3 regions of the Plantactinospora sp. CNZ321 genome follow, and region 1 is predicted to be linked to each of the others. Evidence: riboswitches for the same ligand, from Rfam matches in the RefSeq annotation. Region 1 holds a riboswitch; each other region holds the start of a gene.
What was found. A riboswitch is a leader RNA that binds a small molecule or an ion and turns the genes downstream of it on or off. The one in region 1 is predicted to bind cyclic di-AMP.
Positions count from the first base shown of each region.

Region 2: linked by a shared signal. The riboswitch ahead of EV371_RS06010 (NlpC/P60 family protein) and the one ahead of EV371_RS22390 (C39 family peptidase) in region 1 are both predicted to bind cyclic di-AMP.
Region 3: linked by a shared signal. The riboswitch ahead of EV371_RS09715 (VldE C-terminal domain-containing protein) and the one ahead of EV371_RS22390 (C39 family peptidase) in region 1 are both predicted to bind cyclic di-AMP.

Region 1 is NZ_SHKQ01000001.1:5,181,894-5,192,202, forward strand. It holds gene EV371_RS22360 (ABC transporter permease) at 1-439, shown strand, start outside; gene EV371_RS22365 (ATP-binding cassette domain-containing protein) at 462-1,235, shown strand; gene EV371_RS22370 (bifunctional cytidylyltransferase/SDR family oxidoreductase) at 1,452-3,113, shown strand; gene EV371_RS22375 (CDP-glycerol glycerophosphotransferase family protein) at 3,187-4,887, shown strand; gene EV371_RS22380 (GNAT family N-acetyltransferase) at 4,919-5,719, shown strand; gene EV371_RS22385 (DUF2231 domain-containing protein) at 5,925-6,458, shown strand; gene EV371_RS22390 (C39 family peptidase) at 6,590-7,462, opposite strand; cyclic di-AMP (ydaO/yuaA leader) riboswitch at 7,915-8,056, opposite strand; gene mdlC (benzoylformate decarboxylase) at 8,312-9,916, shown strand; gene EV371_RS22400 (hypothetical protein) at 10,273-10,309, shown strand, end outside.
Region 2 is NZ_SHKQ01000001.1:1,352,450-1,362,758, reverse strand. It holds gene EV371_RS06015 (N-acetylmuramoyl-L-alanine amidase) at 1-745, opposite strand, end outside; cyclic di-AMP (ydaO/yuaA leader) riboswitch at 1,036-1,176, shown strand; gene EV371_RS06010 (NlpC/P60 family protein) at 1,189-2,226, shown strand; gene dcd (dCTP deaminase) at 2,328-2,906, opposite strand; gene EV371_RS06000 (pyridoxamine 5'-phosphate oxidase family protein) at 3,017-3,586, shown strand; gene EV371_RS05995 (zinc metalloprotease) at 3,588-4,586, opposite strand; tRNA gene EV371_RS05990 (tRNA-Gly) at 4,799-4,872, shown strand; gene EV371_RS05985 (hypothetical protein) at 5,015-6,064, opposite strand; gene EV371_RS05980 (glycosyltransferase family 2 protein) at 6,650-7,441, opposite strand; gene EV371_RS05975 (GntR family transcriptional regulator) at 7,429-8,241, opposite strand; gene EV371_RS05970 (helix-turn-helix transcriptional regulator) at 8,408-8,614, opposite strand; gene EV371_RS05965 (hypothetical protein) at 9,068-9,328, shown strand; gene EV371_RS05960 (AAA family ATPase) at 9,368-9,886, opposite strand; gene EV371_RS05955 (helix-turn-helix domain-containing protein) at 9,975-10,309, shown strand, end outside.
Region 3 is NZ_SHKQ01000001.1:2,180,723-2,191,031, forward strand. It holds gene EV371_RS09710 (glycosyl hydrolase family 65 domain-containing protein) at 1-896, shown strand, start outside; gene EV371_RS09715 (VldE C-terminal domain-containing protein) at 919-1,947, opposite strand; cyclic di-AMP (ydaO/yuaA leader) riboswitch at 1,951-2,081, opposite strand; gene EV371_RS09720 (phospholipase D-like domain-containing protein) at 2,313-4,955, shown strand; gene EV371_RS09725 (cupin domain-containing protein) at 5,046-5,510, opposite strand; gene EV371_RS09730 (Rrf2 family transcriptional regulator) at 5,627-6,097, shown strand; gene EV371_RS09735 (hypothetical protein) at 6,224-7,282, opposite strand; gene EV371_RS09740 (SigE family RNA polymerase sigma factor) at 7,279-7,797, opposite strand; gene EV371_RS09745 (S8 family serine peptidase) at 7,952-10,309, shown strand, end outside.

The DNA.
Region 1 (10,309 bases):
CGCGATGGTGGTGCTGATCGCCATCGTGCTGATCACCGGCGAACCGCTGACCCTGGAATGGCTGATGCTGGTACCGGCGTTGCTGCTCCAGTCGGTGTTCAACGCCGGGCTGGCGCTCGGGATGGCCCGGCTCGGCGCCAAGATCACCGACCTCAAGCAGCTCATGCCGTTTCTCATGCGGACCTGGATGTACGCCTCCGGCGTGCTCTACAGCGTGGAGTTCTTCTCCCAGAACCTGCCGGGTTGGGCCTCGACGATCGTCGAGGCGAACCCGCTGCTCGTCTTCATCGAGCTGGTTCGACACGCCCTGCTGGAGGGCGCGCCGATCACCTCGACGGCACCCCGCCTGTGGCTGCTGGCCGTCGGCTGGACGCTGGTGTCGGTCGTCGCCGGATACGTCTACTTCTGGCGCGGGGAACAGGAGTACGGCCGTGGCTGAACAACACCAGGTCCACCCGGGCATGGCGAGCATCGCCGGCCAGCGCATCCCCACGGTCATCGCCGAGGACGTACACCTGATCTACCGGGTGCACGGGGGCGCCTCCAGCAGCAGCCCGGCCGCGACGCTCAAGCGGATCATCTCCCGGGCCCCGCAGGCCAACGTCCGGGAGGTGCACGCGGTCAAGGGAGTCAGCTTCACCGCGTACCGGGGCGAGGCGATCGGGCTGATCGGGAGCAACGGCTCCGGCAAGTCCACCCTGCTCCGGGCGATCGCCGGGCTGATGCCGACGAGCCGTGGGGCGATCTACACCCAGGGGCAGCCGTCGCTGCTGGGCGTCAACGCCGCCCTGCTCAACGACCTCTCCGGCGAGCGGAACGTGGCGCTGGGCTGCCTCGCCATGGGCATGTCGCCGGAGCAGGTCCGCAAGGTCACGCCGGAGATCGTCGAGTTCTCCGGGATCAACGAGCGGGGTGACTTCGCCTCGCTGCCCATGCGGACGTACTCCTCCGGCATGGCGGCCCGGCTGCGGTTCTCGATCGCGGCGGCGAAGAAGCACGACGTACTGCTGGTCGACGAGGCGCTGGCCACCGGCGACGCCCGCTTCCGGCGCCGCAGCGAGGCCCGGGTGCGCGAACTGCGTGCCGAGGCGGGCACGGTGTTCCTGGTCAGCCACGCGATCGGGACGATCCGCACCACCTGCGAACGCACCATCTGGCTGGAATCCGGGCTGATCCGGGCCGACGGCCCCACCGACGAGGTGGTGCCGGAGTACGAGAAGTTCATGAAGAAGTGATCCGGACGGCTTGCCGGTGTCGATCGGACCACTCGGCCTCGGCACCGGCGAGCCATCGCACCGCGCTAGGGTCCTAGGGGCCACGCGGCCCGGCGCGACCCGATCGCCCGGCAGGCGGCGACGGCGCCCACCGCAACAGCAGCACCTACCGCAACAGCAGCAGTCATCGGCAACGCAGCATCCATCGGAACAGCGGGTAGTCAGTGAGGGATCGGCATGGTGCTTGACCCGGCAACGCGGCCGGCCGGCCAGCCGGACGCCGCCCGGTGGCGGCCCACCCGGACCGTGGCGGTGGTTCTGGCCGGAGGCACCGGGACCCGGGTCGGCCTCGGCATTCCCAAGCAGCTTCTCAAGATCGCCGGAAAGCCGATCCTCGAACACACCATCACGGTCTTCGAGTCCGCACCCGAGATCGACGAGATCATCGTGCTGATGGCGCCCGGCTTCCTGGACGAGGCACGGCAGATCGTGGACAAGGCCGGCTTCCGCAAGGTCAGCCAGGTGATCGAGGGCGGGGACACGCGCAACGCCACCACCCGGCTGGCGCTGGCCGCGATCGGACCGGACGACTGCAACCTGCTCTTCCACGACGCCGTCCGGCCGCTGCTGAGCCCCCGGATCGTCCGGGAGTGCGTCAACGCACTCTGGACGTACTCCGCCGTCGACGTGGCCATCCCGTCGGCCGACACGATCATCCAGGTGGACGACGACGACTGCATCACCGACATCCCGGTCCGTTCCCGGCTGCGCCGGGGGCAGACACCGCAGGCGTTCCGGTCCGGCACCATCCGAGCCGCGTACGCGCTGGCCGCGCAGGATCCGGACTTCAGCGCCACCGACGACTGCGGGGTGGTGCTCCGTTACCTGCCCGAGGTGCCGATCAAGGTCATCGAGGGCTCGGACGAGAACATCAAGGTGACGCACCCGGTCGACGTACACCTTGCCGACAAGCTGTTCCAGCTCGCCGCCGCCCAGGCGCCCCGACTGCGCGACGAGCGGGCGTACGTCGAGGAGCTCAGCGGCCGCACGGTGGTGGTCTTCGGCGGCAGCGAGGGGATCGGCGCGCGGCTGGCCGAGGTCGCCCGGGGCTACGGCGCGAACGTCTTCCCGGTCAGCCGGTCGAGCACCGGCACCCACGTGGAGCGGGGCGAGGACGTCGCCGCCGCACTGCGCGACGCCTTCGAGGCCACCGGCCGGATCGACCACGTGGTGGTGACCGCCGGGGTGCTCCGGATGGGCGCGCTCGCCGAGATGGACGAGGCGACCATCGCGCAGATGCTCCAGGTCAACCTGGTCGCCCCGGTGGACATCGCCCGGCAGGCGCTGCCCTACCTGCGACAGACCCGGGGCCAACTGCTGCTTTACACCTCCAGCTCCTACACCCGGGGCCGGGCCCGGTACGCCCTCTACTCCGCCACCAAGGCGGCCGTGGTCAACCTCACCCAGGCGCTCGCCGACGAGTGGTCCGAGTTCGGCGTACGGGTGAACTGCGTCAACCCGGAGCGGACCGCGACCCCGATGCGGACCCGGGCGTTCGGGGAGGAACCGGAGCACACCCTGCTGGCGGCCGACACGGTGGCACGGGTCTCGCTGGACGTGCTGCTCTCCGGGCTGACCGGCCAGGTGGTCGACGTCCGCCGCTCCCCCGGCGACCCCCCGGCGGAGGCCGCGGGACAGTCTGTCGAGCCGGGCGGCGTCGAGACCGGCCGCCGGTCCGCCGGGCCGGACGGCAGCGACTCCGGCGGCCGGTCCGCCGCACCCGACGGCAGTGACTCCGGCCGCCGGTCGGACGGTTCGGGCCGGGAGCCCGGACCCGACCGGATCGGCCGACAACGCTCCACGGAACTGGTGCCGCCGCCCCGGGTCGGCACCGCCTAGCCGGGTCCGCACCTCCGAGATCACCGTCCGGCGACGATCACCCCTCCGGCGGTCCGTCCCAGGAAGGAAGCGCATGCGTGGCGATCTGGTCAGGAAACTGACCGTCCGGTGTCTGAGCGCCGGCCTGGCCGTGCTGTCCTTCCTGGTCCTCGCCCTCACCTCGGCCGAGCTGCCGGGCCTCGCCCTGGCGGCGGCCGGTGCCGTCGCGGTCTGGCTGGAGCGCCGGGTCAACCCGCGCGCCGACCTGGTCGCCGAGCCGGTCCTGCTGATCGCCGGGATCCTGGTCGGGTACGCCCACCGGGTCCCCGAGGCCGGATGGAACTCCGTGGCGTTGGCGCTCACCGGGGCGGCCCTGCTCGGGCTGACCCTGACCGAGCGGCCGCTGCGGGACGCCGCCGAGCTGGAGGTGCGCTCGGCCAACCTCGGCGTACGGTCGTCGCCGCTGCTCGTCGCCGACCGGCTCGGGCCGGCGGTCCTGGTCCTACTGGTGGTACTCGCCGGAATGGCGGCGCTGACCCTGCCGGTCTGGCCCGCTCTGGTCCTCACCGTGCTGGTCGGCGCGGCCGCCACGGTCGGTGCGGTGGGGCCGATCGCACTGCGCCGGCTGCGTCCCTCCGGCGGGCAGAGCGCGGTCACCCACGCGCTCCGCCGGCACCAGCCGGAGTTCCTGCTCTACTTCTCCGCGCCGCCCGGCTCGGAATACCAGGTCATGATGTGGCTGCCGTACCTGGAGCGGATCGGGCGGCCGTTCATGGTGCTGCTCCGGGAGCCGAACTTCCTGCCGGCGATCTCCGCCGCCACCAGTGCGCCGGTGGTGGTCTGCCCGACACCACGCTCGATCGACGAGGCGATCGTGCCGAGCCTGCGAGTGGCGTTCTATGTCAACCACGGCGCCAAGAACAGCCACTGCATCCGCTTCGCGCATCTCACGCACATCCAGTTGCACCACGGCGACAGCGACAAGGCGCCGAGCGCCAACCCGGTCTCCGCGATCTTCGATCGGATCTTCGTGGCCGGGCAGGCGGCGATCGACCGGTACGCCCGCAACGGCGTGACCATCCCCCGGGAGAAGTTCGCCATCGTCGGCCGGCCGCAGGTGGAGTCGATCGCGGTGCGCCGGGAACCGATCCGGGACCGGGCCGACAAGGTGGTGCTCTACACGCCCACCTGGACCGGTCACAACGCCGACGTCGACCACTGCTCGCTGCCGGTCGGCGAGACCCTGGTTCGCGGGCTGCTGGACCGGGGTGTGACGGTGATCCTGCGGGCCCACCCCTACACCTCGCAGAACCCGGCCTCGGCCCGGCAACTCGCCCGGATCGAGCAACTCCTCGCCGAGCACCGGACCAGCACGGGGCGGCAGCACGTCTTCGGCGCCGACGCGGCGAAGAAGATGACCCTGGTCGACTGCGTCAACGCCTCCGACGCGCTGGTTTCGGACGTCTCCGCGGTGATCTCCGACTACCTCTACTCCGGCAAGCCGTACGCGGTCACGGACCGGGTCGGTGAGGGTGACCGGTTCGTCGAGGGGTTCCCGCTGGCCGGCTCGGGGTACGTGCTGGACTCGCAGATGTCCAACCTGGACGACGTACTGGACCGGCTGCTGGGCAGCGATCCGCTGGCCGAGGTCCGGTGGCAGACCCGTACCCGCTATCTCGGCGACTTCCCCGAGCAGCGCTACGCCGACGGGTTCCTGGAGGAGGCCCGCCGGCAGGTGGCCGGCGCCAGGGCGGCCCGCCCGGTGCCGTCGCCCCGCCCCGCACCGGTCTCCTGAGGTCGATCGACGGCTGTGCCATGATGCGTCGGTGACGACGATCAGGACCAGTCAGGACCGGAACGAACTGGCCGACCTGCTGCGCCGCGATCCCCACCTGCACGCGTACGAACTCGGCGACCTCGACGACTTCTACTGGCCGTACACCACCTGGTACCGGTACGACGACGCGGTGGCGCTGCTCTACCAGGGCGGGCCCACCCCGGTACTGCTGGCGCTGCACCGCTCGCCGGCGGTGCTGACCGAACTGCTCACCGGTCTCCTCCCGCTGCTGCCCCGGCACTTCGAGGCACACCTCTCCCCCGGCGGCGCGGCGGTGCTGTCCCGGAAGTACCCGGTCAGGTCGCGCGGGTTGCACCTGAAGATGGCGCTCACCGACCCGGACCGGCTGGCTCGGATGGCGCCCGGCGGCGAGGTGCTCACCGAGGCCGACCTACCGGAGCTGACCGCGCTCTACCGGGCGGCCTACCCGGGGAACTGGTTCGACCCCCGGATGGTCGAGACCGGGCACTACGTGGGGCTGCGCCGCGACGGCGAACTGATTGCCGTCGCCGGGGTGCACGTCTGGTCGCCCCGTTACCGGGTGGCCGCGCTGGGCAACGTGACGACGGCTCCGGCGTACCGGGGGCAGGGGTTGGCCAGCACGGTGGTGGCGACACTCTGCCGGCGGCTGCTGGAAACCGTCGACACGGTGGCGTTGAACGTCGTCGCGGAGAACACCGCCGCCTACAAGCTGTACGACCGGCTCGGCTTCAGCCCGATCGCCGAGTACGCCGAGTACACCGTCGGCGAGCCGGCACCCACCCCCGAGGCGGATGTCCGTCCGCTGTGAACCGAACCGGCGATGAACCGGACCCCGGCACGTAGCGGTCCGACCCTTGTCAAGGGTCGACACCGCGGGCACCATGTCAACGTTCTCGAAAGCCGCCAGTCCGCCAGACGCCGGGCCGCCAGGCATCCGGGCCGGCTGTCCGCCCCGTCCATACGTCTGCCGTCCATCCCTGTCTTCGCAGCCGATCTGTCGCCGAGGAGCGCCGGTGCTTGAGGAGTTCATGGGCATTCCCGCCCACCCCTTCCTGGTCCATCTCGCGGTGGTGTTCGTGCCACTGCTCGCCCTGACCACGGTCGGGTACGCGTTCGTCCCGTTCGTCCGTCCGCACCTGCGTTGGGTGCTGGGACTGCTCGCCGTCGCCACCCCGCTGGCCGCGCTGATGGCCAAGCTCTCCGGTGACCGGTTCCTCGCCCGGCTGGAGTCCCGCAACCGGGTCAGCCCGGAGTACGTCCCGCGGCTGGCGGAGCACCAGGACCTCGGTACCAACACCCTGTTCGCGACGATCGCGCTCGGGGTGCTGGCCCTGGCGCTGGTCGTCCTCGTCAAGCCCCGCGGCGCCGCCGCGGCGCCGACCGGTGGGGCGGACGGGGACGGCGCAGCCGGCACGACTGCCAAGGGGGCGCCGATGCTGCTGACGCTGGTGCTCGCTGTGCTGTCCCTGGCGGCGGCGGGGATCGCCCTCTACTACGTGTTCCGCACCGGCGACACGGGCGCCCAGGCGGTGTGGGAGGGCCAGTGATCAACCCCTGATCGCGGGCCTGGTCGCGCCCCGAAGAGGACGCCGGCCCGCCCCACATCCCGGTCGGCACGGGTCGTCCGGGTGGGTGGGGCGGGCCGGCGTCTGGGTTGTCGCTACCGGCGGGCGGGGGGTCAGGACGAGTAGCCCCGGGTGGCCACCCAGTTCGCCAGGTCGATGGTGGTCATCCAGTAGTGGCTGTCCGCGCCCGGGATGGCCGGGTCGGCGATCTTCACGGTACGACCGTCGTCGCGGTAGCCGACCACGGTCACGTAGTGCCCGCCGGGGTAGCTGTGCCAGCCGCCCGCGAGGTCGGTGGCCGAGCCGGCGATGTTGACGACCACGGCGTGCCCGCTGGTGACGGCGCGCACCACGTCCGCCTGGAGTTGGTCCATCTGGGCCGGGGTGGCGGCGCCACCGGGGATCGCGGTGGTGCGGTAGACATCGGTCCCAATGATCTTGTTCAGCACCCGGGTGGTGTCATGGGCCGAGTTCGTGCCGCTCATCGTGGTGCCGAGGTCGGCGGCGACCGCGTCCTGGCTCGGCTGCTTGTCCCGGACGGTCAGCGCGATCCGGGTGGCGGCCGGGCCGCAGTACCAGCCGTTGATCTGGGCCTGGAACCGGTAGTCCAGCAGCTTCGACTCGGGTGGCGCCGGTGGCTTGCTCGGGCTGCTGACCGGGGCGGCCCTGGTCGCCTTGCTGGCCGCCGGGGCGGGCTCGGTGGTCGCCGGCTGCGACGGGGTCGCCGGCTTGGTGGTTGCCGGGGCGGTGCTGTCCGGGCTGGTGCCGCCCGGGGCGGCGGTGGCGGCTCCGGCCTGTCCCGCCGCCGGGCTGCCGTGATCGGCGACGGCGACGGTCGAGGTCTGCGGGCTCTCCGTCGAGCCGGTCGAGGTCAGGACGACTCCGGTGGACGCGGCTGCGGCGAGCACCGCGGCCGAGGCGAGCGCGAGCCGGTTGCGCCGGCCCGACATGGCGGTCCTGAACCGTCCGTTAATCGCGTGCTTCAACGTTTCCTCCAGGGGAAATGCGCGTCACCCACACCGGGGGGCAAGGAATGACGTGGCGTTTCTGTCGCTGCCGGAATGTGCCGTGAAATCGCACGGAGTCGCACGGGACGGCCCGCCGAGAAACGTTCGGCGGAACGGACCGATGGTGCGAGCGGACCGGTGGCACGCCGACCGGCGGTAGCGCCGCTTTCGGCGTACCTGTGGAATCAGCGGCACCACGATCCGTCGCCGCCGGCTGACGGCCTCAGCGGGAACTCTCGGCCAGCTGGCCGGCGGCCCCGCGGTGCCCGCGCGTCGACGACTTCGGCGGCACAGACCGCTATCGGGTCAGGTTCGGGTGCCGCCCGGGGACCGAGTGGTCCGGGACGGTCGCGGCGGCCGGGCGCGGGACCGCGACGCAGCGAGGGAACCGGGGGGACGGGCCAGGGCCCGGGTGGTGCGGCACGAACACGTACTCCTTCCGACACCGCCTACCGGGTTAGCTGACGGATTCGGGCGGGAAGGCCGCCCTACCACGGGCCAGCGGCTCGCGGATTCACCCCAGATAACTGTGGGTCCCCGGCTCGTTACCTAACGACTCGGCGGGTCTGCTCCGGTGTCACCAGATGGTGACCAAGGGGCCGGACCAGACGCGCCGAGATTACTGGCCGCCTTCTGCCGTTGCCAACCCTGCTGAACAGCGAAAACAGTGACCCAGAACGCGATTGGGACATCGCGCGGCCGGCCGCCGGGCCCCGAGCGACCAGCCAGATAAACCAGCATGATCATGTACGGGTGCGGTATGACGGAAATGACCGGCTTAGCCCGGTGGTCCGAGGATGGGACGAGGACTCCAGGAGGCTCCTTCCGATGACAACGGTGCACGAAGCGACCTACGACCTGCTCCGTTCCCTCGGCCTGACCACCCTGTTCGGCAACCCGGGCTCCACCGAGGAGCCATTCCTGAAGAACTTTCCGGCCGACTTCGCCTACGTTCTGGCCCTTCAGGAGGCCTCCGCGGTAGCGATGGCGGACGGCTACTCCCAGTCCAGCGGCCGGCCGGTGCACGTCAACCTGCACACCGCGCCCGGCACCGGAAACGGCATGGGGAGCCTGGTCACCGCCTGGCACAACAAGACACCAATGATCGTGACCGCCGGCCAGCAGACCCGGACGATGAACCTGTCCGAGCCGATGCTGACGAATGTGCGTCCGACCCAACTCCCCGAGCCGTACGTCAAATGGAGCCACGAGCCGCTGCGCGCCCAGGACATCCCGGAGGCGTTCATGCGGGCATTCGCCACCGCCGTAGCTCCGCCGGCCGGCCCGGTGTACCTCTCCCTGCCGCTGGACGACTGGGACGAGCCTGCCACCGGCACCGCGCAGGTGCGCCGGGTGAGCACCCGGGTCGCCCCCGACCCAGCGGAGCTGGACCGGTTCGCCGAGATCCTGGCGGCCAGTCGGCACCCCATGCTGGTGATCGGGCCCGCGGTGGACCGGACCGGTGGCTGGGCCGAGGCGATCGCCCTCGCCGAACGGAGCCGAGCACCCGTCTGGCAGCCACCATTCGCGGACCGGGTCGGCTTTCCGCAGGACCACCCTCAGTTTCAGGGGCTGCTGCCGCCGGCCATCGGGCCACTGGCCGAGAAGCTGGTCGGCCACGACACCGTACTGGTGATCGGTGCCCCGGTGTTCCGTTACTACCCATACGTCCCCGGTCGACGGGGTTACCTGCCGGGCGGCACCCGGCTGCTGCACATCACCGACGACCCGGCCGAGGCCGCCCGGGCACCGGTCGGCGACAGCCTGCTCGGGGACGTCGCGCTCGCCTGCGCCGGGCTGGCCGAGCGGCTGCCAGCAAGCGACCGACCGATGCCACCGCCCCGGGCCGCCGCGCCGGACGGAGCTGCCACGGGCCCCCCGCTCGACCCGGCGGCGCTCTTCGGCGCACTCGCCGCCGAGTGGCCGGCAGACGGCATCGTGGTCCCCGAATCCCCCTCCAACCTCAGCGTGCTGCACCGGCAACTGACCATCACCCGGCCGGGTTCGTACTTCAAGATGGCCAGCGGCGGCCTGGGCTTCGCGCTGCCGGCGGCGGTCGGCATCGCGCTCGCCCAGCGGGACATCCGACAGCACCGGCCGGTGGTGGCGGTGATCGGTGACGGCTCGTTCCAGTACTCCCCGCAGGCGCTCTGGACCGCCGCGCAGCATCGGCTGCCGATCGTCTTCGTGGTGCCGGTCAACCACGAGTACGGCGTGCTGAAGGCCTTCGCCGACCTGGAGGACGCACCGGGAGTCCCGGGGCTGGAACTCCCCGGACTGGACATTCCGGGCATCGCCCGCGGCTACGGCTGCACCGCTCACCAGGTGGAGTCGGTGGACGAGTTCCGGACGGCATTCCGGGCCGCCCTCGGCATCGAGAGCCCGACCGTGCTGGCCGTGCCGATCACCCGGGACGTCGCGCCGCTGCTCTGACCGCCGCCAGGTGTCACGGTCCGGTCGGCATATACGGTCAGTGCCTGATTGCCCGGGATCGGCAGGGCCTACCTCGACCCCACCGGGGCCCGGGCGGGAGTAATGATCGACTTCCCGGGCGCGGAATGTTGGCGGCCAGCGGATCGTTACATTACGCGTACGGCTGAGTACCACCCCCCGTGACCTGGACTGGTGGCCGAGCCTTCGGGAATGATCCCGGGCCACCGGTCGTTACATACTGTGTTCGCCCGAGTACCGGCACCCCCTGGAGCCGTGTGTGGGCGTACCCCTCTCTCCTCCAATGACACCCCATCCCCCCGGTGGGGTGTTCATCCCCGATTGGAAGGAAGACCATCATGAACACCACCATGTTCAGCCGATGGCTCCCGGCCA
Region 2 (10,309 bases), 3.8 Mb from region 1:
CGGGCAGGCCGAGCCGATCCAGCCAGGAGCGCTGCGGGACGATCCCGGGTCGGCCGGGCAGGGTGATCCGGTGGCCGTCGTCGGTGGTCCGGCTGGCGCCCTCGGCGATGGTCCGGTACACCTCGTCGGCGAAGGCCGCGGCGGCGTCCGCGCGGTCGCTGCCGGCGTACCGGGCCACCGCGCCGTACCAGGCCGCCGGGTCGCTGGCCGGGCCCGTCGGTCCGGCCAGCGCCCGCTGGTACGACGCCAGCAGCGCCGCCCCGCCCCGGATGTTCGCCGCCGGTTCGGCGCGGAGCAGGTGCTCGTCGGCTCCGGTCAGTGCGGCGGCGGCGTCCAGGGTCTGCCCGCCGGGGGGTGGGGCGCCGGTCCGGTCGGCGTGCGGGCCGGCGGGTCCGGTCGCGGGGCGGGCGGGTCGGGCCGGGTCGCCGCGCCGGTCCTCGCCGTGTTCGGGATGCCCCGGCTCGGCGGCGAGTCCGGCGACGTCGGTGAGGTGCATCGGGCCGTACCCGCCGCTGGTGCTCGGCGTGCCGGCGTTGGTGTCCCAGCGGGATTCCAGATAGGAGACGCCGAGCAGCACGCTCTCGGGTACGCCGAACTCGGCCGCCGCCGCGGCGTACTCCTGTTGCCGGGTGTCGGGGGCCGCGACGGCGGCTGGCGCGGGGCTGGCCGGCAGCAGCGCGGCGGCGCCGGCGATCGCGACCCCGATCGCGAATTTCCTGCTCAGCGGGTGTGTCGTGGGAAGCATCGAACCTCCATGAGCCGGGAGTGGCCTTGATGATCACCCTCCACCCGGGACCGTTGTCGGTCAATACCTGCCGAGCATGCTGCTCACCATGTAGAAATCTTTCACTCACTCCACCACGGATACCGAGCGTGTCCGGCGGACCCGGCGGGGTCCGAACGGCTTTCCCACCGTCAGCGACGGCCCCAATACCTAACGAATCGACTCCAATCACGGGGTTGCGTTTGGATAACACCCTTCTCTAGTGTTGGGGACCGTCGAGCCGACGGCAGGCCGCCTAGCCGGGCGGCGACGTCTCGACACCGCCGAATCGTCACACTCAGCGAACCGGGGACCCGAGCTTCATGGGGTGAATCCGCGTCGAACGCGGTAGGGCGACAATCTTCCCGCCCGAACCCGTCAGCTAACCCGGTAGGCGGGCTACGGAAGAAGGAGTACGGACCCCGGTGGCTCCCCCTGCCCCGCTGCGGTCGTCATCCCTCCGGTCGGCATCCACCGACTCCGGGGACACGAAACCGCGCTCTCGAAGGTCCATTCTCGCCATCGCGATCACCGCACTCGCCAGCGCCGCCGTGCTCTTCACCGGCACGACGCCGGCGCTCGCCGAGCCGACGGTGGCCGAGATCGAGCAGCAGATCGACACCGCCTGGCGCAAGCTGGAGCCGGTCGTCGAGAAGCACAACGCCACCCGGCAGGACCTGGCGGCGAAGAAGAAGCAGGCCGCCGCCCTGCAGAAGAAGATCGCCCCGCTCCAGTCGCAGATCGACGCCGCGATGAACCGGGTGAGCGACTTCGCCGTGCAGGCGTACAAGGGTGACAAGGCCTCGGCGGTCAACGCCCTGCTCACCTCGAAGTCGCCGACCGCGCTGGTCGGCCAGCTCTCGGTGCTCGACCAGTTCGCGCGGCAGCAGCAGCGCGAGGTGCAGGCGGTCGTCGCGCTCAAGGAGAAGTACGCCGCCCAGAAGGCCCCGCTGGACCGGCTGGTCAGCCAGCTGACCAAGACCGAGGCGGAACTGGCGGCGAAGAAGAAGGAGATCGACGCCGAGGTCGACCGGCTTCAGAAGCTGCGGATCCAGGCGTACGGGAACGGCTCGGCCGGCCCGCTGCGGCCCGCGCCCTGCCCGGCCACCTACCCCGGAGGCGCGGCCGGCAAGGCGGTCAAGTTCGCCTGCGCCCAGATCGGCAAGCCCTACAAGTGGGGTGCCGACGGCCCCGGCTCGTACGACTGCTCCGGCCTGACCCTGGCCGCGTGGGCCAAGGGCGGCGTCTCGCTGCCGCACAACGCCCGCGCCCAGCGCGGCGCGGTGAAGTCGGTCAGCCGTTCCGCGCTACGCCCCGGTGACCTCGTCTTCTACTACGCCAACCTGAGCCACGTCGGCATGTACGTCGGTGACGGCTGGATCGTGCACGCCTCCCGGGCCGGCGAACCGATCAAGATGAAGCGGCTGGGCACCGACATCCACAGCTTCGGTCGACCGGGCTGACGCCTCCCGGACCAGGCCAACGGCAGAACCCCCGTCGCGCGACTGCGGCGGGGGTTCTGCCGTTCGATCCGGGGTTGGCCGGCGCGTGGCGTGGCGTGGCGTCAGCCGGTGGGCCAGGTGCGCCAGTTCTGCCAGGAGCGGCTCGGGGTGGGACCGCGCTGCCCCTGGTAGCGCGAGCCGTAGACGGCCGACCCGTACGGGTGCGCGGACGGCGACGAGAGCCGGAAGATGCAGAGCTGACCGATCTTCATCCCCGGCCAGAGCCGGATCGGCAGGTTGGCCACGTTCGACAGCTCCAGCGTGACGTGTCCGGAGAATCCGGGATCGATGAAGCCCGCGGTCGAGTGGGTGAGCAGGCCGAGCCGGCCCAGACTCGATTTGCCCTCCAGCCGGCCGGCGAGCTGGTCGCCGAGGGAGATCACCTCCAGCGTCGAGGCGAGCACGAACTCGCCTGGGTGCAGCACGAACGGCTCGCCGTCCGGCACGTCGACCAGCGAGGTCAGGTCGTCCTGCTGCACGGCCGGGTCGATGTGCGTGTAGAGGTGGTTGTTGAAGACCCGGAAGAGCCGGTCCAGGCGTACGTCGATGCTCGACGGCTGCACCAGCGCGGGATCGAACGGCTCCAGCGCGAGCGTGCCCGACTTCATCTCGATCACTAGGTCGTGGTCGGAGAGCAGCACCGGATCACCTTAGCGAGTCGAGGGCGGCGACCGGCCGCGACCTCGCCGATGGGTGGGACGCGGGTGGGATCGGGGTAGGTGATCGAACATGTGTTCGATAGAATGTACGCATGGCATCCTGGTCCGAATTCGCCTCTGACGAGCCCCGACTCGCCGACGCGATCCGCGTCCTCATCCAGCAGTACGGCCCGGGTCTCGGCTACCTGGCGACCGTGCGCGCCGACGGTGGGCCGCGGGTGCACCCGGTGTCCCCGGTCATCACCGACGAGGGACTCTTCTGTTTCGTCGTCGACTCCCCGAAGCGGCGCGACCTCGAACGGGACGGGCGCTACGCGCTGCACTCGTTTCCGCCCGAGGAGAGCGACGACGAGGCGTACGTCGCCGGCCGGGCCCGGCCGGTGACCGACCAGGCCCGGGTGGACCGGCTCGCCGGCAACCTGCGGGCCGCGCCGCAGGTCGACTGGCGGCTCTTCGAGTTCACCGTCGACGTGGCGATGGTGGCCCGGCACGGCAGCAACGGCGCCACCCCGCTCGCCGGCGGAGAGCGGTCCGAGCGACCCGCCGTGCAGGTCTGGCTCGACCCGGCCGGTGCCGTCACCGCACCCGAGGGCAGCGTCGCCGGCCCAAGGCGACGCGGCCGGCGCCGGGCCGTCGAAGAGCAGCCGGTTCCGGCGTCCTGACCTACGGCTCCCGGAACGCCTTCCACGCCTTCAGCATCCGGAACACCTGGCCGTACGTGAACTCGTACATGCAGTCGTCGACGGAGTAGTCCATGAAATTGTGGACCGGGTCGAGGCCCGGCCCCGTCGGGCAGGAGTCCCGTCCCTCCGGGCAGCCGAAGGCCGGTTCCGCCTCGGCGGGCGTGTCGAAGACGTGGTCACCCTGGCCCGCACAGCCCTGCTGAAAGGTGTGGTAGAGATTCAGCCAGTGCCCGATCTCGTGGATGGCCGTGTCACCGGCGTCGTACGGCGCCGCCGTGCCGCCCGGCAGCGACTCGGCGAGCACCACCACCCCGTCGTACGGGTCGAGGTCGCCCTTCGGGAAGGTGGCCCAGCCGAGTAGCTGGTCCTCCAGCAACCCGGTGTAGATGTTCAGGGTGTGCTTGCCGCCGACCCGCAGCCCACGCTTCATCTGCGCCTCCGCCGGGCTCTCCGACACGATCGGATACCAGGCCGGGTTGACCACCCGGTTCACCTTCTTCAACCTGAAGCGGAACGGCGTCCAGGCCCCACCGGTACGCCCACCGAAGGCGTCGTTGAGCACCCTCAACTGGGCGCGGATCATCGACATCGGGATGTTCCCGCCGGCCCTGCTCCGGTTCTCGCTGACCACGTGGAACACCACGTCAACGGTGATCCCGAACCCCCTCCCCGGTACGCCGAGCGGCGCGACCCCGACCCGTTGCGCGTACGCCGAGTCGACCGCACGCTCCAGTTCGGCGGCCTCGGCCGGGGTCAGCTCGTTCGGCTCGGTGATGTGCGGCGCACCGGGCCTCGCCCTGGCGCCTCGGACCACGGTGTGGCCTCCAATCGGCGCGACACAGCCCGATTCGTCCGACCGCCGGGCCGAGTCCGGAGGTGCCGCCATCGCCGGACCGGGTACGAGCAGCAGGACGAGAAACATGCTCGCCATGCCGGTCACGCCGGAACGCGACGACCACCGCAGCCCACGAAACGCCATTGCTACACCCTTTGCATTCAGAGAGTCGTCCTGCGATGACGCAGAGACATAGTTGCAGGTGCGGCGGACGTTACTAGCCGTGGCCCGAGTTGCAAACGAGGCAGTACGGCGTGGTTCACGACCGATCCGAGCCGACGGAAGGTGCTCGGGGTCGTACGGCCGGGGAGGGTGAGTGCATGATCGGACCCGACCGGGTACAGTGGGGTCCGCTCGCGGGTGTAGTTCAATGGCAGAACATCAGCTTCCCAAGCTGACAGTGCGGGTTCGATTCCCGTCACCCGCTCCAGAAAGAGCCCTGGTCAGGCGGAAGCCGACCAGGGCTTTTCCTTATCGCTATCGTGCGTATGAGGCCGCTAAGGGACTCAACAGCGGCTCCTCGACGGTGATGGCTGGGGCGCGCCGCCGGGTGGTGGCGCGCCCCAAGCAGGTCAGGCGAGCGGCTTGGCCCGGGTGGCGGTCACCGCCGGGGTGCCGGTGGACAGGCCGGAGATCAGGTACGCCCGGTAGGTGCCGTTTGGTAGCACGGTCCACAGGTCCGGCGTGCCGTCGGTGTTGATGTCGGCGGCCCACAGCGTGCTGATGGGAACGCCGGTGTTCCAGTTCGCCGCCACCCGGTGCTGAATGTAGGTCAGCGTGCCGGTGCCGTCGCCGTTGTCGACCATGGTGACCCTAGTCCACAGGTACAGGTCGCCGGTGGTGGCGTTGCGTAGGAAGAGTGCGAGGCCGGAGGCGGTCTCGGTGCTGGCGATGCTCCAGTTTTGCCAGTCGGAGCCGCCCGTCGGGGTGGCGTTGGTCAGCGCGGTGGTGACGAAGTAAGCGCCCGGCGCGCCCAAGTTGGGGTGGTAGTCGAGGCGGTAACCGTTGGTGGCGTCACCGGAGATGCCGATCAGGTCCGGAAGGCCGTTGTCGAGTCCATCAGCGACGTATCCGTTGACCAGGGTCAGCGGCGAGTTGCCGTTGGCGTCGAGGAGCTGATCCCGGCCGATGACCGCCATGCCGCTGCCGTATGGGTTGGGCATCGTGCCGTCGCCGGCGCCCCTGATGACCAGGCCGACGCCGGCGTGGACCCCGCCCGGGTAGTAGACGAGGAAGTCCTCTTCGGTCTCACCGCGGAAGAGGCCGGTGATGATCTGCGCGCCGTCGAACTCGGCTGGGGATGCGGTGCCGCCGGCGCCGTTGCCGTGTAGGCCGATGTTGACGGCCGTCTGAACGTGGCCGGTGCCGACGCCGGTCTTGCGGGACTTCAGGCCGAGCGCGGACCAGACGCCGGACCCGAGTCCGGTGTCCGGGCCGCCGACAGTGACCAGGTCAGCGATGCCATCGCCGTTCAGGTCCTTGTCGACCTGGCCGGCGGTGATGGTGGGTGGAGTGGGCTTGGCAGCGGCCTGGGCGGGCAGGGCCGGGGCGAGCGCGGTCAGCGCGAGCGCCACGGGCGCGGTCCAGGCGAGCATGCGACGGGAGTTGACGGAAGCTGTCATGGGTTCCCTCGTGCTTTGAGGAGTTTGGCGATCGGACAGTACTGGACGACGGCAATCGCCGCCCCTGCCTTGTCGCCGACAAGTCCGAGAAGCCCATCAACACTCAAACCCGTGGCACCGAGCCCAAACCGCCGTCACGACGACGGCAACAGGAGCAGGGGAGAGCGATCAGCCAGTCCCAGCGGTGAACCATCCCGAGGCCATGCCCGTACGGCTGCCACAACACCCGCAACGACCCCGCGAACCGGCAGCACCCTGGAAAAGCTATCAAGTGCGCTTAACACGGTGGCCGCCGCGCGTGCCCCCTACGTGCCCGTAGCGCCGGGAAGCCACGGGGAACCGGGGTCAACCACGGGCACCGTGACCAGGAGTGCAGCCCGTTGACCTTGGCCCGAGTCGGCGCCCCAGCGAGTTCCCAAGCTGACAGTGCGGGTTCGATTCCCGTCACCCGCTCCAACAACGAAGGCCCAGGTCGGAGAATACTTTCTGACGCTGGGCCTTTGACGTATCTGATCTGTCCGGGCGTCGTGCCCCTGTGCGCCCCTCCGGTTCCGCGCGCCCTTCCGTGCGGCAGACGTGGGAGCGTCAGGAAGTCGGCGAGGCCGACGAGGCGAACGACGCCAGCGAGGCCGACAGCAGCGAGCGCAGGGCTTCGGCCCGTGCTTCGATGATCCGCATTCGTGCGGTGTGCTCGGCCGGGTCGCGGTGTGCGGCTTGGCCGGTCATCTGGCCGGGCCACTTGCGGTAGTGCAGTCCAGGTTCGGCGATGAAGTAGCCGTCGCTGACGACGTTGGCCGCGATGAGTAGACCGGTGTCCTCGGAGGCGGGTAGGGCCATCCAGCCGCCGAGGGCCAGGAGGAGATCCCGGCGCATGCACAGGGTCGCCGGGTGTACGGGCGCCCGGTAGTCGTTGGCCTTCCAGAAGGCGAGGACCGCACCGCAGTTGATCGGTCCGTCGGGTGGGTCCTTGTCCCATCGGTGCGTTGACCCGTCGGGGTGCAGGTCCAGGACCCGTGACGTGACCCAGCCGAGGTGCGGATTATCGGTGAGCGTGGCGATGTCTCGGGCGAGTGCGCCCGGGGTGAGTTGGTCGTCGGCGTCGAGGACCTTGACGAATTCGCCTTCCGCCCGTGCCAGCGCGAGGGTTCGGGCGACGCCTGGGCCGCCGGGCCGGCCGCTGCCGGGCAGGATTCGGGGATCGTCGGGGAGTTGGTCGAGCAGTAGCCCGTCCTGCCCGTCTTCCTGGACGAGCCACTGCCAGTCCCACCCGTCAGGCATCTTCTGCCCGGCCAACGACCCGTAGGCGTCGGCGAGGTAGCCGACGCTGGGCCAGTGAACCGGCGTGACGACCGAGACGAGTCGGCTCAAGCGTTCCACCGCTTCAGCTTCGTCGTGAAGCAGAGTTCTGTCCGGTCACCGGGGAAAACGACGTCCGCGATCTCCACCACGCGGTCCCGGATGTCGTACGACGTCTTGCGCACGTCCAGGACCGCGACGCCGGCCTCGATGTCGAGTAGTTCCGCCTCGTCCGGCAGTGGCGGTCGGGCCTGTACGACCTCTTCGATCCGGTCCAGCTCGATACCGACGGTGGAGAGCTGATGTTGGGTGCCGCCCGGCCAGGGTTCGTAGTCGGCGGAGAGCAGTTGTTTGTTGCCCTTCACCAGGTCATACGGCAGGTAGGAGTACGACGCCGACAGCGGCGCGGTTTCGTGCCGGGAACTGGTCCAGTAGACCCGCCGCAGCAGTGGCGCACCGACCGGCAGGCCGAACGCCGCCGCCATCTCCTCGTCTGCCTTCACCTGCGAGTACTCGGCGTGGAACTTGAGGTCATCGACCGTCAGGCCGGTGTCATGCTCGGTCCCGCCGGTCCGCCGCCGTTCGGCCTCGTCGAGCAGTACCCGGTCCTTCTCCCACTGGTACCGCTCGGTGTTGCACCGGCGGACCCGCTGCCGAGGCGCCCGGACGTAGGTGCCCCGACCCTGCTCGGCCCGTACCAGGCCCCAATCCCGAAGCTGCCGGATGGCGTTGCGCACGCTGGTCCGGGACAGTCCGGACGAGTCGGCCAACTCCGTCTCGCTCGGCATGGCCGTGCCCCGGGCAAGCTCGCCACTCTCGATCCGGGCGCGCAGATCCTCGGCAAGCTGGAGGTAGCGCGGACGCCAGTCACGAGAGTTCACGACACTTACGCTATCGCCCAGGCGTTGGTACGTCTGCCGGGCCGTCGACCTGTCGCGCCGGTCAGTCACCGCCCTCGTCCCCAAGCAGCGGATCATCTCGAAGCTGCCAAGCTCCGACCGGATGCGGAAGATGGATGATCTCAGCGAGATGCGGTCGGTCTGCTCGCTAGCTCCCTTCCGCGTTGTCTGGACGACGGCTGGCCGCCCACTCCTCGATGTCCTCGGTGCGCCAGATCCGCCCTGCCTTGAGCACTACGGCGGGCTCCGGGAAGTCGCGCCGCTTGCTGAGCACCTCGACCCACTGGCGGGACACGCCAAGGTAGTCGGCTATCTCTGCCGCGCCCATGATCCGCAGCGGTCGACGTCTTGGCACGTCGAGACATTCCCACGATCGACATGGGCAATCCTACTACTAGGTATATAGATAGTATGATTGACTACTGACTGATGGTCACGTACAAGTGGTGGCATGGCCGTATCGCTCGTAGCGCGGGGCGCGCGGGCGGTACGTGTGGATCACCCTGCCCGGCCGGATCACCCCGTCCTCCGGGACGCCGGTCGGGCAGGACGCCTACGGCTGAAGGGGCACAATGTCCTCGGGCGATCACGAACCAGTCCCCGATCCCTTCCCGCTGCGCAACCCCGGGCCTGTGCCGATCCCAGAAGAGGTTGAGCGGGCCGAGATGCGCTCGGTTCTGCTTCGGCACCAGGTCGTCGGAAGCGTCTGCCGGTCGTGCCGTCACCCTCCAGATCACACGGGGTACTGCTTCGCGGGCAGGGTGGCGTACGAGCGGCTCGCCTCGTACTGGGGACGAGGTCGGACTTCGTGAATCGTCCGCCAGTACCCGGCGAGGTGATCGGGATCGGTACGGCGGCGAGCGTTCAGTTCAGCGGCGACCGGAAGCTGGTGCTGCGGGTAGTGGCGGTTGACTCTCGCCCGACCTACCACGGCTGGTGCTGGGTCGCGGGGTACGTACTGGACCGGAAGGGCCAAGCCATCGAGAAGCGGGAGATCTTCACCCAGGTTGCCGGGCTGGTGTTGCTGCAGGCGACGCCAGTCGTGCCCGGCGTATCACCGACCGTATGACCGGCCATAACGCGACGAAGGCGGCGGGTCGGGCGCGCCTCAGTTCTCGAGAGCCCTTGCGATCTGCCGGGCCGCCTGGGCCGGCGTGAGGTGTGTGGTGTCGACGACCTCGGCCTCGTCGTGGAGCCACGTGCGAGCCGCCTCCGCGTAGGGCTCGAGATATTTGAGGCGGAATGGGGAGGGGATGGGGTGTTCCCCCGCGATACGCCGGCGGAGGGTGTCCTGGTCGGCGTGGAGGACGAAGTGCCTTACCGGGATGGCATGGCGGGCGAGGCCCGTGCTGATCTCGCGCCAGTACTGCTCGACCAGGACGGTCATGGGCATCACCAGAGTGCCGCCGGTGTAGTCGAGTACGCGGCGGGCGGTCTCGACGACGAGTTGCCGCCACGGCGGCCAGTGCTGGAAGTTGTCCGTCGCAGGCAGCCCCGGCGTGATGTCCATAAGTGTCTCGCCGACCTTCTCGGCGTCGAACACCCGTGAGTCCGGGATCAGTTGCTGCACGAGTGCACTGGTCGTCGTCTTGCCTGCGCCGTGGGTGCCGTTGAGCCACACGATCATGGAACGACGCTACATGTAGCGCGTCGCTCAGGAGATCGACGTGCCGGGCTGCCGGCCGCACCCGGGACGACCATGGTGTGATGGAGCCGTGAGCCGGGCAGTGGAGGAGCGTAACCGCCGGATGCTCCGGGCCCGGGATGCGATGGACCGGGCGTACGCGCAGCCGCTGGACGTACCGACGCTGGCCCGGATCGCGCACGTCTCGGAGGCGCACTTCACGCGTACCTTCCGGGCCACCTTCGGCGAGACGCCGCACCGCTATCTCCAGCGGCGCCGGGTCGAGCGGGCGATGTTCCTGCTCCGGGAGACCGGGCGAAGCGTGACCGACATCTGCTTCGATGTCGGCTTCGGCAGCCTCGGCACCTTCAGCCGAACGTTCCGGGACATCGTCGGCTGCTCCCCGCGGGCGTACCGGAAGGGGAC
Region 3 (10,309 bases), 3.0 Mb from region 1:
ACGACAACGTCTACACCAACCTGATGGCCCAGCGGAATCTGCTGGCCGCCGCCGACGCCGCCGCCCGGCATCCCGAGGAGGCGTGGAAGCTCGGCGTCGACGACGAGGAGACGGCCGCCTGGCGGGACGCGGCGCACGACATGCACGTCCCGTACGACCGGGACCTGGGCGTGCACCCGCAGGTGGAGGGCTACACCCGCTTCCAGGAGTGGGACTTCGCCGGCACGCCGCCGGAGCAGTACCCGCTGCTGCTCAACTACCCCTACTTCGACCTCTACCGGAAACAGGTGATCAAGCAGGCCGACCTGGTGCTGGCGATGCACTGGCGCGGCGACGCGTTCACCGACGAGGAGAAGGCGGCCAACTTCACCTACTACGAGCGGCGTACCGTCCGCGACTCGTCGCTGTCGGCGTGCACCCAGGCGGTACTGGCCGCCGAGACCGGGCACCTCGAACTCGCGCACGACTATCTGGGCGAGGCGGCCCTGATGGACCTGCACGACCTGAACCAGAACACCCGGGACGGCGTGCACGTCGCCTCGCTGGGCGGGGCCTGGATCGCCCTGGTGGCCGGCTTCGGCGGGATGCGCGACCACACCCAGACGCTCTCCTTCGCCCCCCGGCTGCCGAGCCGGATCGACCGGCTGGAGTTCTCGCTCCGCTACCGGGGCGTGCACCTGCGGGTCGACGTACGGCGGGACGAGGCGACGTACTCGCTGCGCGACGGCGAGCAGGACGACGCCCTGGAGTTGCTGCACCACGGAGAGAAGGTCCGGATCAGCTGCGAGGAGTCGGCGACCCGGCCCATCCCGCCGGCCCGCCCGACCGGCCCGCAGCCGGCCCAGCCCGCCGGCCGCGCCCCGGCCCGCCGCACCCCGGAGAGCGAGCCGAGCTGACCCGCCCCGGGGGGCGGCGGACCTAGATCAGTGACAGGTGTACGTGGTTGGTGTGGTCGCTGGACGGGTCGCCGTGCGCCCCGCCGTACGACTTCCAGCCGGTCGTCGGCAACCAGATCTGCCGGTACCAGATCACGTACAGCACACCGAGCCGGTCGGCGTTGCGGACGAAGAACGCGGCGAGGTTGTTGCCGTACATCCGGTCGGCACCCTTGGCGGCACCCCGGAAGCCGCCCTTCTCGGCGGAGAAGTCGCAGGCCCGCCCCTTCGGGTGCTCGTACGGGCCGCCGGAGCGGTAGCAGCCGGTGAACCGGGTGAAGCCGGCCCGGCGCGCCTCGGTGTAGGCGTGCAGGGTGCGCGGGGTGACGCAGCCCGTGGTGGTCGGGTCGGGCAGGCTGCACGACTGTGGTGGCCAGGAGCCGTCGGCGGCGCGTGGCGCCGGCCGGGCCACCGGTGACCTGGCGTTGACGAAGCCTCCGGTGGAGGCGCCACCGACCTGGGCCAGCGCCCGCTCGGCGGCCTGCTTCTGCCGCAGCATGATCGTGAGCTGCCGGCGCTCCTCGAGTACCTCGGCGTCCAGCGCCTGCTTCGCCCGGGTGGCCCGCTCCCGGGCCTGGTGCAGTCCGCGCAGCGCGTCGTTGTCCCGCAGGGCCACCGCCTCCAGGCCACGGGCGCGCTCCAGCAGTTCGTCGGCCGAGCCGCTGTGCAGCAGTACCATCACCGGGCCGATCCGGCCGGTCCGGTACGCCGCCCGGGCCACCTGTTCCACCCGGGGGCGCAGCTCCGCGATGCGTGCCTGCACCCGGCGGAGTTCGGCGGCGATCCTCGCCTGCCGAGCCTGGGCGTTGGCCAGCGCGTTCTTTGCCTGTAGGTAGCCTCGGCCGGTCGATTCGAGCAGGTCGCGCAGGAGCGGCGTGTCGCCCTCGTCGCCGAGGATGGCGGGGCTGTCCGCCTCCGCCACGCCGGGCCGGAGCGCCGCCCCGGTGAGCGCGCCGAACGTGGCGAGCAGGGCCAGGGCCAGCGGTAGCCGCCGACGTGTGGATCCCGTCATGCATGTCCCTCCGTCGCCCGCCTACCGAGTTAGCTGACGGGTTCGGGACGGAACAAGTCCCTACCGCGGTTGCGGACTCACCCCACCTACCTGGGTCCCCGGCTCACCCGAGAGTGATTCGGCGGCGGTCACGCCGGCGCGGAGGGGTGCGCCACCGGGCGAGACCGGGGTCAGCGTACCTGATCAACTGGGTCGAACAGGTGGATTTCGGAGTGATCCGGCGTGGAAATTGCCTCGGGGCGTGCCGGGAGGTACGTCGGCGGTGCCGGTGCGACGGACGGGCTGGAAATCGAGGGCGATCTTGGTAGCCTGATCCGCCGCCGGGCCTTCGGCGGCCTCCGTCGCCACCCCAGAGGGGAGTATCCATGCCTCGGCGTCTTCGATCGCTCCTGCTCGGCGTCATCGTCGCGGCCGGCTCGGGCATTCTGCCCGCCACCCCCGCCGCCGCCTCCGTCGCGACCGTCACCAGTGGTGACAGCACCGTGCTCTTCCTGCGGCCGAACCTCGACCCGGTGCCCGACTCGGTCTACGCGACCCCCGACCCCGGCCGGAACGGCGCGCGCTTCCTTCCCTACCAGACCCCCGGGCTCCGGGATCAGATCGCCGACCTGGTCGCGCTCGCCGCCCCCGGCTCCACCGTGTACGGATCGCTCTACACCTTCTCCGACCAGGGAATCACCGACAACCTGCTGGCGGCGCACGCCCGCGGCGTCAGCGTACGGCTCATCGTCGAGGCCTGCACCAGCGGCACCACCGCGTCCTGCGGGGCGCTGTCCAACCAGGTGAACCGACTCGTCACCGAGCTGGGCAGCTACCGTGTCGGCGCGGGCGGATCCTGGACCTGGCAGTGCCGCATCTCCTGCTCGTCCGGCGGGACCGGCATCAACCACAACAAGTTCTGGGTGTTCAGCGAGCTCTCCGACGGGCGTACCGACGTCACCGTGGTCAGTTCGGCGAACCCGACCAAGCCCCAGCAGCAGATGTGGCAGAACCAGGTGCGGGTCGACAACGACCCGGCGCTGGCCAGCGCTTTCCGCAGCTACGTCGGCCGGAAGCTCCAGGTCACCGGAACGGCGAAGTCGTACGAGCGCGGGCACGTCGACGCGGGCAGCACACGGCTCTGGTTCTCGCCACGCGAGTCGCCGAGCGCCAGCGAGAGCGCGACGATCGCGGAGTCGTTCAACCCGCAGAGCAGTCGCTCCGACATCGTTGCCGCCGCCATCGACGACGTGCAGTGCTCGACCGGCAGCTCCGACGACATCATCCGGATGGCCATGTGGGGTTTCCGGGCCGCCCGGCCCGAGGTGATCGACGCGTTGGGTGACAAGCAGGCTGCCGGATGCACCGTCGAGGTGGCCACCGGCGAGCACCAGGACGCGTTGCCCGGCCTGACCGCACGCGGCATCGGTGTCTACGCGATGGATCCCGGCGGATGCCGGCAGTCGTTCTTCACCGTCGAGGCCGGGGTCAACGGCGAGTGCTCCGACGGCAGCATCCACTCCAAGTACCTCCTGGTCCAGGGTGTGTCCCGCAAGGACAACCAGCCGCACCGGTACGTCTACACCGGCACCCAGAACCTCACCAACGGCGCGTTGAAGAAGAACGACGAGACCTTCATGCGCCTGGACAACCCGGAAATCTACGACGGATTCGTCGCCGACTTCAACGCCATCAAGAACGCGGCGGTGACCATCTCTCCGGACCGGTACCCGAACGCCGGGTTCGCGACCGCGAACGCCGTGGCGACCGGTGACCAGTTCACCCCCGCGGTCGCCTCGATCCGCGACTCCGCCGGCCGGAACGTCACCGTGTCCGCGTTCGCCTCCGGCACGGCGAGCGGGCTGAACAACGAGATCCGGCTGGGCCGGTTCGTCGACGGAGTCCGCCGGTCCGAGGTGGTCGTGCGGACCGGAGGCAGCACCAGATGGAACTACCGCACTCCGGATGTGGGCCTCGCCAGCACCGGTGACGCGGTGGTGACCTGGGCCGACGACAGCAACGGCAACGGCGGGTACGAGATCCGCGCCCGCCGGGTCCGCCCGGACGGCACCTTGGGCCCGGTGGTCAACGTGAACTCGATCGCCGACGGTGACCAGAGCGAGCCGTCGATCGCGGTCCTGCCGGACGGGCGGTACGCCGTGACCTGGCAGGACGTTTCGACGGCCGGTGCAAGCTCCATCCGGTACGCCTCGTTCTCGGCGTCCGACGCCCGGCTCTCCCCGCTGACCGGCGGCTACGACGCCCCGGTCCAGGCCGTGCCCGGTGGCACCTACCGCAAGCCGGACGTGGCCGTCACCTCGGCCGGCACGGTGGCCATCGCCTGGGAGGACGACGAGGACGGCAACGGCGGGTACAGCATCCGGGCCAAGACCGGCACCCTGGCGGGCGCCTTCGGCGGCACCGTGGCGGTGCACACCGGATCGCTCTCCGACGGTCAGCAGCGCGATCCGGCGGTGGCCGTCGCGGAGTCCGGCACCTGGTACGTCGCCTGGTACGACGGGCACACCGGCCGGACCGGCTATGACGGCAACCCGCAGTCACAGATCTACGTACGCGGATTCACCGGCTCCACGGCCGCCTTCGCGCCCCGGACCATCAGCGGCCCGATCCACCGGTGGAGTACCGGTGCCAACGGCGCCTACCAGGTCACCACCCAGACTCCGTACCAGTCCGACCGGGTGGGCCGGCAGGCGCGTCCGGACATCGCGGTGGACGGCTCGGGCAACGCCGTGGTCACCTGGCAGGAGAGCGGCCAGGTGACCGGACTGACCAGTGCCAGCAGCGGCACCGAGGTCTGGGCCCGGGGAATCGGTCCGGACGGGGCGAACGGCAACACGTTTCCGGAGAGCCGGCTGAGCGTCTTCACGGCGAACCGCCAGGACCAGCCGGCGATCGGGATGGATCCGACCGGCATGTTCACGGTCGTCTACGCCGATGACTGGGACGGCAACGGCGGTACCCAACTGAAGATCCGGTACGGCCTGCGCAACTGCGCCCAGACCTGCTGACCGTCGGTAGGCCCGGTAGCGACGCGACACCGGGCCGGGCGGTCATCTGCGGCCGCCCGGCCCATCCACCGGGGCCAGCTGAGGTCGTGGTCAGCCGCGTGCCGCCCACACCGGGCTCTCCACGTAGTGGTTGTCGTAGCGGTCCTGGGTCTCGCCGACCTCCTGCCAGGTGGCTTCGCCCTGGTGCACCCGGTCGAGGAGCCGGTAGTAGTCGAACCGGGGCTTGCCAGGGGTGATCACGACGAGGAAGTCGGCGTCCTGACCGGCGGCGGGGGCGAAGGCGTGCGGGGTGTTGGGCGGAACGAAGAGCGTGTCTCCCTTGTTCAGGGTGTGCAGCTCGTCGCCGACGAGCATTTCGAGGGCGCCGTCGAGCACGAAGAACAGCTCGCCGGAGCGGGTGTGCAGGTGCGGTGGTGCGCCGTCGGTGCCGCTCCTGAGCAGGGTGCGGTTGCTGGTCAGGGTGCCGCCGGTGTGCTCGGGGTCGAGTAGCAGGGTGATCACGCTGGTTGGGTCGCTCTCCAGAACCTCGGCTTCGGCTGCGCGTACCAGGGTCATTGTCGGCTCCTTCGTTGCTCGCTGATTCCTGGACACTACGAGTCCAGGATTGGTGTGCGCTAGCGATCATGACCGGCGTCACAGTTTCTGGACATGTAGAGTCCAGAACTATGCGGATGAGTCAGGGCGTCGAATGGGCCCTCCACACGTGCCTCAACCTGAGCTGGCTGGACGACCCGGTGCCGACCGGCACGCTCGCGGCGTTCTACGAGCTACCGCCGGCATACCTGAACAAGCAGCTCCAGGCCCTGGTCCGGGCCGGGATCCTGACCTCGACCTCGGGGCCTCGCGGGGGCTTCCGGTTGGCCCGGGCCCCGGAGGAGGTCTCCCTGCTGGACATCGTCGCCGCGATCGAGGGCCCGGAGGAGCTGTTCCGGTGCGACCAGATCCTCCGCAAGGGGCCGGGGGAGCATGCCGGCGTCGACTATCGGCAGTCCTGCGCGTTCGCCCAGGCGATGCGTGGCGCCGAGCTGGCCTGGCGACGGGAGCTGGCCGGTAAGAGCGTGGCGGACGTCCGGGCCGACGTCGAGCGCGGGCAGCCCGATGCCCCGGCCAACACCCGGGCCAGGATCGCGGAACTGCGCTAGCGGACGATCCCAACGGTACGGGCGCCGGCCGACCCCCGGCGCCGCGATCCGCTGGGTGCCGCCGTGGCGTGGCGGCACCCAGCCGGAGTGTCCGGAGGGAGTCGAACCCCTACCTTCGATCCCCAGTTACGAGCAGGTGACGGTGATGTCGTTGGCAGTCACCGCATCGGGGCGCAGGGGCACAACCTGGACGACCTGGCCGGCGAGGTTGACGGCCCGCACCTCCGACCCCTCGAAGCCATCGGTCCAGTGCCGGAGAACGAGATGCTCGTCGTCGATCCAGGCGATGATCTGGTTCTGCCCGCTCAGCCGGATGGTCCGCTGGGCGGCTCCGGTGTCCGTCGCGACGATCCTGATCGGGGCGTCAGGGAGAGGGTTGTGCAGCGCGATCCGGGTGCCATCGGGGGAGAAGGCGTCCGCCGAGGTCAGTGCGGCGGTCGCCGGCAGGGTGCGCGCCAGCCGCCCGGAGCGGTCGTAGAAGCGGATGCCGGTCACCTGGTCGGCCTGGCTTTCGCCGCCGTCCTGGGTGATGGTGCGTGCGACCTGGTTGCCGCCGTCTGCCCAGACGAAGCCGTGGGCGCCGGTGTTGTCCGCATAGAGGTCCACCTTGGCGAAGGCGCTCTTCAACGTCACAGCGTCGACGATGGCGAAGCCCTGGTCGCCGAGCCGCGGGGCTACGGTGAACAGGATTTCCGTGCCGTCGGGCGACCAACTGCCCGGCCCGGTGTAGCCGTCGATCCAGCGCACAGCGTCCGGGTCGGTCGGGTCGAGGATGCCACTGCGCAGTGGGCTGGTCGGGGTGTCCTGGCCTCCCTGCACCAGCACCCGGGTCCCGTCCGGAGACGGCACCACGCTCTGGTACGGCAGCTCGATGTACGTCCCGGTAGCGTTGCGCAACAGGGATCTCGTCGTGGCGTCCTGCGGGTCGGTTGTGCTGTAGGCACTCACGACCAGCGGACAGCTCGTCGCGCCACCGAACTGCGAGTTGTTCCCGCCGGCCGCCCCCAGGCCGAGGGGGACCGCGGCGGCGACGAGCGCTACGAGGGCGCCGGTGGTCACGGCCATGCGTACGCGGTTTTCGCGCCGGACCCGGCGCACGACGGCGGGTCCGATACCAACCGGCGGCGGTACGGCGCCGAGCCGGTGGAACGCCTCACGCACAGCTCGGTCCAGGTCGGTGCTCATCGTCGGGTCTCCCGTAACTCAAGGCTGTCAAGGTCTGGGCAGAGTGCGCGCAGCCGGCTGAGGGCCCGCGTGGTCTGGCTGCGGACCGTTGAGGGTTTGCAGCCGAGCAGGTGCGCGATCTCGTCGTCGGCAAGATCCTCGAGGTAGCGCAGCACGAGCACCGCACGGTGCTTCGGCGCGAGCTGACGTAGCGCGTCCTGCAATGCCAGGCTCAGATCGATCCGGGCGGTGGCGTCCGGTGCCGTCCGCTGGTCCGGAACACGATCCGTGCTCAGTTCACGGCTGTGTCCCGGCCGCCGCCACCAGCTGACCTGCTGGCGATACATGGCGCGGCGCAGGTACGCCTCCGGCGAGCCCTGGATGCGTTTCCAGTGCCGCAGCGCTTTCGCCAGGACTGTCTGGAGAAGGTCCTCCGCGTGATGGCGGTCCCCGGCCAGGGCCAGGGCCGTACGGAACAGCACGTGAGACCGGGCCTCGACGAACGACACGAATTCGCGCTCGGTCTCAGCGTCCACCTGACCACCGCTTCAGGTGCCGGAGACGCTTCAGGTGCCAGCAAGCGGGGGCGCGTTGTTCAGTCATGCCCAATAGACGCAGCCTGGGCCGCGGCTGCTGCTTGATGATCGTCACCATCCGGGTGGCAGCACCTGGGCGCGCACGCGCGTCTGGATGGGCATGACACTCAAGAAGTCTGTGCTCGCGGTGGCGCTGGCCATGGCGACGGCGCTGGCAGTCGCCGATTCGCCTGCGTCCGGCCTGGCTGCCGGTCCCGAGCGCGCCGTGCTGGCGTCCCAAATGTCCGGGCAGTCCGTCACGCTCATCACCGGGGACCGGGTCATCCTGACCCGTTCGGCGCACGGTCGGGACGCTGTGGCGGTGGACCCCGGTCCGGGCCGGGACAGCTTGCTGTTCCAGCACCACCGAGACGGCGCCGGGCACGTCGTGGTCATCCCCGAGGACGTGCGGGCGCCGCTGGCCGCCGGACGGCTGGACCGGCGCCTGTTCGACGTCACCGCTCTCGCCGAGCAGGGCTTCGACGATGCTCACAGCCGCGACGTCCAGCTGCTGGTCTCCTTTACGGCGGGCAGGTCCGCGCCGGCCGCTGTTCGGACATCCGGGGCCAGGATCAGTCGCGACCTGCCCAGGCTGCGCATGTCGGCGGTGACCGAGCCGAAGCGCAGGGCGGGGGAGTTCTGGCGCACGGTGCGGGGGGCGCAGCCGGACGCGCCAACGCTCGCGCCCGGGGTGGCCAAGGTGTGGCTCAACGCGCGGGTGGCGGCGTCCCTGGACCAGAGCGTGCCGCAGATCGGCGCGCCCGAGGTGTGGCGGGACGGACTCCGTGGTGACGGCGTCACCGTTGCGGTGCTCGACAGCGGCTACGACGCGACCCACCCGGATCTGGTCGGTGCGGTCGACGACGCGCGGGGATTCACGGACGCTGGCGGGCAGGACGTGACCGATCAGACGGGGCACGGCACCCACGTGGCATCCATCATCGCCGGACGCGGCACCGCCTCGGGCGGCCGATACACCGGCACGGCGCCGGGCGCCAAACTGCTGGTGGGCAAGGTGCTCGGCGACGACGGGCACGGGTTCGAGGACTGGATCATCGCCGGCATGCAGTGGGCAGTCGACCGGCACGCCCGGGTCGTGAACATGAGCCTCGGCGGGCCACCGACCGATGGCACCGACCCGCTCAGCGAGGCGATCAACCAGCTCAGTCGCGAATCCGGCACGCTCTTCGTCGTCGCAGCCGGCAACGACGGCACCGCCGGTTCGGTGGGCACGCCCGGCGCCGCCGACGCCGCGTTGACCGTCGGCAGCGTTACCAAGACCGACGACATCAGCGCATTCTCCTCCCAGGGGCCGCGCGTCGGTGACGACGCGGTCAAGCCTGACGTCACCGCACCGGGTAGCGACATCGTGGCTGCGCGCGCGGCCGGCACTCCGGACGGTGACCGCGCGCCGGTCAACGACCACTACGCCCGGCTGTCGGGCACCTCGATGGCGGCACCGCATGTGGCCGGAGCCGCGGCACTGCTGGCCGCGAAACACCCGGACTGGCGGGCCGACCGGCTCAAGACGGCGCTGATGACGACCGCCCGTCCCGCCACCGGCCACTCGGTGTACGCGCAGGGCGCCGGCCGGATCGACGTCGGGGCCGCGGCCCGGCAGCCGATCTCCACCGACGTCGGATCACTCAGCTTTGGCCGGTTCAGCTGGCCCTATTCCGCGCAGCGCTCGGTAACGAAAAAGATCACGTTTCGCAATGACGGATCCGAGCCGGAGACGCTGACGCTCGGCCTCGGCACCCGTGACTCCAGCGGTGCACCTGCCCCGGGAGGCGTGTTCTCGGTTGCTCCCGCATCGTTGACCGTGCCCGCCGGCGGCACTGCCACCGCAGCCGTCACGGTCGACCCGACCGATGCCGCGCCAGGCCTGTTCGGCGGGGCCCTGACCGCTACCTCCGCCGGTGGTCAGGCGGTGCGAATCGTGCTGGGGGCGAGCTTCGAAGTCGAAAGTTACCACCTGACGCTGCGTACCCTGGGCCGGGACGGCCGGCCGACGGACCTGGTCGATCTGGGTGTTCTACCGGCAGACCCTTCGTCGCCGGCCCAGTATCCGTTTCCCGACGCGGACGGACAGGCGGTGTTGCGGCTGCCCAAGGGCGAGTACGCGATCGCCGGTTTCATCGCCACCCCGGCGAACGACGGATCGGCGGCCTCGGCAACGGCGGTGATCCAGCCGAAGTTCGACATCGGTGGGGACACCACCGTCACGCTGGACGCGCGCGCCGGCCAGCCGGTCGAGGTGCGGGTGGCCGGCGAGCCGACCGCCCGGCAGGTGCTGCGCAGCGACGCCATCGCCTACCGGTTGGGCACCACCACCTTCGAGTTCGGCGCCATAACCGGGGGGGATCTGCCGTTCTACGCGGTGGGCGCCCGTGACATCGAGGGCCTGGACTACTACACCTTTGCCACCTGGGCACGCCCTGACCTGACACTCACGGTTTCCGCACCGGAGCAG